2 linked regions of the Microbulbifer sp. GL-2 genome follow. The protein of the gene in region 2 interacts with the protein of the main gene of each other region in a pairwise test. Links are inferred from orthologs where the notes say so. Each region holds a gene or a part of one and is shown on either strand. Other genes may lie near its edges.

Region 1 (2,902 bases), 370 kb from region 2 along the record:
CACCTCGCTTTTTGATGTGCAGGTATACGTGTTCACCACCATCACAAGTCTCGGGAAACGCCAGTTCATCAACAACAAAATCTTCCGGTTCAGTACGGAAATCTGCGGAGATTGCCGCCCCGCCCAAAGCACGGGGCCAATTCAGGTTCCAGGCTTCAGGCATGATTACGCTCGAGCAGGACAACTGCCTGGGCTGCTATACCCTCGCGACGCCCGGTAAAACCTAACTTTTCAGTAGTTGTTGCCTTCACACTGATATCCGCAATATCCACACCGCAGTCCTCGGCAATATTTCCACGCATCGCTTCAATATATGGTGCCATCTTGGGCGCCTGGGCAATCAAGGTAGTATCCGCATTCACCAGGTGATACCCCTTTTCCTCAAGCAATGCTAAAACATGCCGCAACAAAGTACGGCTATCAGCACCAGCATACCGCTCATCAGTGTCGGGAAAATGGTAGCCAATATCTCCAAGAGCCAGGGCCCCAAGCAAAGCATCAGTCAGGGCATGTAGGAGTACATCCCCGTCGGAATGGGCCTTTAGGCCGAGTTCATGGGGGATTTTTACTCCGCCGAGTACAACATGGCCACCAGGGCAAAACGCATGCACATCAAAGCCCTGACCAATTCGAAAACTCACTATCGATTATCCTCTGTGGGCGCATAGCGCAAACGCAGGATGGCCTCAGCCACCATAATATCGGAGGGGTGAGTCACTTTAATGTTGTCGCCTTGCCCCGCAACAAGTTGCGGCGAGTGACCAAAGATCTCGAGCGCGCTGGCTTCATCAGTAACCGCTTGCCCCTGCTCAAGAGCGCGATTGAGACAGGAGTACAACAATCCCAGTGGCGCACGCTGTGGAGTTTGTGCTAACCAGATATGTTGGCGGTCCAGGGTTTTTTCTACGCAGTTTTTTCTATCCTCAAGGCGGCTTAGCTTTACCGTATCACTGGCAGGTCGCGCCAAAAGAGCTGTAGAAGAGACACCGCTATCCAACAGAGCAGCAATGTCCTCCAATGCTACACAGGGGCGCGCAGCATCGTGGACCAGCACTGGAGTATCATTAGCCTCCCGCTCAGAGAGAAACTTCAATGCGGCGAGAACAGAATCTGAGCGCTCAGCCCCACCGGTGACAGTGTGTACCAGCGGGTGTGCAGCTTCTTTCAGGTGTCGGAAGAGGTCATCCTCCCCAGACAAAGCCACAACAATTCCAGCGATACCCGGCCAAGTTAAAATATTGCGTAGCGTCAGGGACAACAAGGGCTGTCCGAGAAGTGGTAAATACTGCTTGGGCCGGTCGGCCCCCATACGTTTGCCAACTCCGGCAGCAGGCACTACGACCCAATAATCTGTAATCACTTTTTGGCCTCTTCCGAATCCAGGAAGATAAACAGGGTTTCCCCTTCCTTTATTAAACCCAGGTCATAGCGTGCCTTAGCCTCGACACCTTCAGTACCCACCTTGAGACTTCGCACTTCCCGCAATAACTGACGGTTTTCTCGCATCAGGACAGCGTTCTTTTCCTGCTGTTGGTCAAGCTGTCGTTTAAGACGGGTAACTTCGGCGAGACTGCCTTCACCGACCCAGAATCGGTACTGAGTAGCAAGCAGTATGATGGTAAGAATTGCCAGCAGCCATTTCATACGGGTTTACGATATTTCGCTGAACGTATTAAAGCAGGCTGGAGAGGCTCATTCGCCCCTCCAGCCTGCACGCTAAAAAGTAGTAATTACTTGAACTCAGCACGGCCACGGTATGGAGCAGCACCATTCAATTCAGCTTCGATACGCAGCAGGCGGTTGTACTTGGCTACGCGATCGGAACGGCACAGGGAACCAGTTTTGATTTGACCCGCCGCTGTCGCAACTGCCAGGTCAGCAATAGTAGTGTCTTCGGTCTCGCCGGAGCGATGAGAAATCACAGCCGTATAACCGGCATCTTTGGCCATCTTAATCGCATCCAGCGTTTCAGACAGGGAGCCAATCTGGTTAAACTTGATCAGGATAGAGTTGCCAACACCCTTTTCGATACCTTCCTTAAGGATTTTGGTATTGGTTACAAATAGGTCATCACCTACCAGCTGCACCTTGTCACCAATTTTATCGGTCAGCACTTTCCAGCCATCCCAGTCGCTCTCATCCATACCATCTTCAATAGAAATGATGGGGTAGTTGGCTGACAAATCGGCAAGATAGCTGGCGAAACCTTCACTATCGAATTGCTTGCCTTCACCAGCCAGGTCGTATTGACCCTCTTTGTAGAACTCGGAGGAAGCACAATCCAAGGCCAGGGTGATGTCATCGCCCAGGGTATAGCCGGCTTTTTCTACCGCTTCAGCAATCACTTTCAAAGCCGCTTCGTTGGAAGGCAGATTAGGAGCGAAACCACCTTCATCACCGACAGCAGTGTTCAGATTATTGCTGGAAAGGACTTCCTTCAGGGAGTGGAAAATCTCGGCACCTTGGCGGAGAGCTTCAGCAAAAGAATCGGCCTTTACCGGCTGTACCATAAACTCCTGGATATCCACATTATTATCGGCGTGCTCACCACCGTTGAGAATATTCATCATGGGAACCGGCATGCTGTACTCACCAGCAGTGCCATTTACTTCAGCAATGTGTTGGTACAGCGGGATTTTCTTCGATGCTGCTGCCGCTTTGGCTGCCGCCAGGGAAACCGCCAGGATTGCATTTGCACCCAGCTTGGCTTTATTTTCAGTACCATCTGCATCGATCATCGCCTTATCCAGGGCGCGCTGATCGGTTGCATCCATGCCCTTAAGCAAGTCGGCGATGGCAGTGTTGATGTTTTCAACCGCCTTCAATACGCCTTTACCCAAGTAACGGCTCTTATCACCATCGCGCAATTCAAGAGCTTCTCGTGAGCCGGTAGAGGCGCCGG
Region 2 (2,897 bases):
CCAGCGGCTGCGGCTGGGTAGAATACCCGCTGTCTCTCCGGGAAATCCGCTGCCAACCGTCTCCCCCAAACCCAAGCGGTAAAAGAGTTCGCGCACTGTATTTGGTTCCAAGTCCAGAGCAATTTTTGTGATTCCCACCTGGCTCGACTTGGTGATAATCCGTGTCAGGTCCAGCTTGCCGTAATTTACCGGGTCCACCAGGGTTTTGCCTGGTACACGGATATAGCCGGGGCTGGTATCGATCTGGGTATGAGGCTGGTAGCGACCGCTTTCCAAGGCTGCCAGCACAGTAAGCGGCTTTACGGTAGAGCCGGGCTCAAACTGGTCGATCAAGGCACGGTTCCGCATGGCCGCTGCTTTCACACCCTGGCGATTATTTGGGTTGAAAGAAGGTTGATTGGCCATAGCCAGTACATCGCCACTGAGGGTATCGAGAACTACCATAAAGCCAGAGGCGGCACCATTTTCTGCCACAGCCCGCTTCAGCTCCCGATAGGCAAGATACTGCAGGCGCATATCGATCGACAGGCGCAAGTCCTGGCCCGGCTGCGCCTCCCGCTGGATCGCCAGTTCCTGCACAGTGCGGCCTTTCAGATCCTTGACCACTTGCTGAGCACCAGGTTGACCGGAAAGCCAGTTGTCGTAAGCCAACTCAAGCCCTTCTTGGCCGCGATCATCAATATTGGTAAAGCCCAAAACCTGCGCAATCACCTCGCCAGCAGGATAGAAACGCCGGTATTCCTTTTTGCTGAAAACTCCAGAAAGCTCCAGATCGAGTACCTTGTCAGCCTGCTCTGGTGTCAGGTGGCGACGGAGATACATGAACTCTTTATGGCGATATTTTTCCAGACGCGCGGCGAGCTTAACTGGACTTAGTTCCAGGGCCCTGGCTAATTGGCTTATCTTCTCGGCGCTGCTACCACTCAGGAGCTTCGGATTGGCCCACAGGCTGTGTACCGGTGTACTGACTGCCAGTAATTCGCCATTACGATCGACTATGGAGCCCCTGTAAGCGGCAATTTCCTCACTGCGAATAGTACGCGCGCGCCCCTGATCCTGCAGGAACTGGTAACCGCGCTCTGTGGCAGGAACAACCTGTAGGCGCGCCAGGTGTAATATCAGAGCCAAAGCAAGCAGGCACAACAGAGCTGCCACCAGCACAAAACGCCAGCGGGCAATTCCCGGTTGAACCTGTTCTTTCTTGACTGCGCCCATATCTTTCCAGTTGGCGTTATATTTTCACCCTGAGGTCTATTTCCTTGGGAACGCGGCTTGAACACTACGTCCCAAAAAACGCTTTTAACGTAAAATTCTTATGTTTATTCCAGTGACTGGTATTCAAAGCCCACAGGTGCATTAAATTCCCGCACCAACTCGTATAAAGCACACCGCGTTTAAATCAATCGAGTATTACCAACACCTGATCAGAGGGCGTTGGTACATGCATTTTCAACTCTTCTCGAGCTACCTTCTCAACACGGCTATAGGCAGACCAGGCTCCCCGCTCCAACAACAAACGTTCCTGCTCGTAGCGCAGTTCATCCTGGGCTTTTTGCGCTCTACCCAGCTCAGCGGTTAATTCCCTGCTGTGCTGAGTGGAATAAACCACAGATAGAGCCGAGGTTATTGCTGCCAGCCACAAACACCCCAAACCAACCAGTGTTTTGCCGCGCATACCCCTCAGTTCCCTGACAGCTTTTCCGCAACCCGCATCACGGCACTACGCGAGCGCAGGTTTTCATCAACTTCAACCTCTTTGGCCTTTACTGCTTTACCGACAGAGCGCAGGGATTTGGCAATCTGACTGTCCATCACCGGAAGCCCACGGGGCAGCTGCGGCCCACGCTCTTTTTCGCGAATAAAACGTTTGACCATGCGATCCTCCAGGGAGTGAAAACTGATGGTGACCAGTCTGCCTCCCGGCTCCAGCAGCTGCAGCGACTTCTCCAGCGCATTCCGCAGGTCATCCAACTCTCCATTGATATGGATGCGAATTGCCTGGAATACCCGAGTGGAGGGGTGCTTGCCTTTCTCCCACGCAGGATTGGCTTCCTTGACTACTTCAGCCAGATCCAGTGTGCGCTCAAAAGGTTTCTCTGCACGGCGACGCACGATAGCAGCAGCCATTCGACGGGCGAAACGCTCTTCTCCATACTCCTTGAATACCCTGACCATCTCGGCCTCATCCTCGGTATTCACCCACTGGGCCGCACTGATACCGCTGCTGGTATCCATACGCATATCCAGCGGACCATCCTGCATAAAACTGAAACCGCGCTCGGCCTGATCCAATTGCGGCGAGGAAACCCCCAGATCCAACAAAATGCCCTTGACCCTGCCCGCCTGTTCGGCGGCGGCGCTGTCCATATCGGCAAAAGAGCCGTGCCAAATTGAAAACCGCGACTCAGACTGGAAGCGTTGTTTTGCGTATTCAATCGCTTGGGGGTCCTTGTCGACCGCCAACAATTTCCCGTTGGGACCCAGCTGTTCGAGGATGGCGGCACTGTGACCGCCGCGCCCAAAGGTACCGTCTATGTAAAAGCCGTCCGGATCAGTTACCAGGGCGTCCACGGCCTCGCGCAACAACACACTGCGGTGCAATTCTTGAGACACCCGCTGTACTCCTTATAAAGAGAGGGAAGCCATTTCCTCAGGCATTCCCTCCTCGTCTTCACTGTCATCAAGCCAGGACATCCAGCGTTCCTCGCCCCAGAGTTCTAATTTTTTGCCCTGCCCAACCAGCATCAGTTTTTTTTCCAATCCGGCATATTCGCGCAGGGTGGGTGGAATCAATACACGGCCATTGCCATCCACCTGCAGCTCGCAGGCATAGCCGATTAATAGGCGCTGAGCGCGACGTGCCACTTTATTGAAGCTGGGCAGGGCCTCGATCTTTG

What was found. Proteins that work in one complex are often made in the same cells at the same time.
Region 1: the proteins of ftsL (region 2) and GL2_RS13370 interact in binary tests that used the Escherichia coli proteins (3 or more experiments, as listed by UniProt). The link is inferred for Microbulbifer sp. GL-2 from one-to-one orthologs.

What each region holds. Positions count from the first base shown.
Region 1 is NZ_AP019807.1:3,073,061-3,075,962, reverse strand. Bases 1-2,830 are described here. They hold GL2_RS13370 (septum formation initiator family protein), read right to left. Parts: upstream 1,645-2,830; coding sequence 1,357-1,644; downstream 1-1,356. Other genes in these bases: eno (phosphopyruvate hydratase), read right to left, coding at 1,731-2,830; ispD (2-C-methyl-D-erythritol 4-phosphate cytidylyltransferase), read right to left, coding at 641-1,360; ispF (2-C-methyl-D-erythritol 2,4-cyclodiphosphate synthase), read right to left, coding at 156-641; truD (tRNA pseudouridine(13) synthase TruD), read right to left, coding at 1-163. Outside these bases: more of eno, read right to left, coding at 2,831-2,902. UniProt on the Escherichia coli protein: Essential cell division protein. May link together the upstream cell division proteins, which are predominantly cytoplasmic, with the downstream cell division proteins, which are predominantly periplasmic.
Region 2 is NZ_AP019807.1:2,707,280-2,710,176, reverse strand. Bases 38-2,862 are described here. They hold ftsL (cell division protein FtsL), read right to left. Parts: upstream 1,676-2,862; coding sequence 1,400-1,675; downstream 38-1,399. Other genes in these bases: mraZ (division/cell wall cluster transcriptional repressor MraZ), read right to left, coding at 2,626-2,862; rsmH (16S rRNA (cytosine(1402)-N(4))-methyltransferase RsmH), read right to left, coding at 1,681-2,613; GL2_RS11805 (penicillin-binding protein 2), read right to left, coding at 38-1,215. In the rest of the region: more of GL2_RS11805, read right to left, coding at 1-37; more of mraZ, read right to left, coding at 2,863-2,897. UniProt on the Escherichia coli protein: Essential cell division protein. May link together the upstream cell division proteins, which are predominantly cytoplasmic, with the downstream cell division proteins, which are predominantly periplasmic.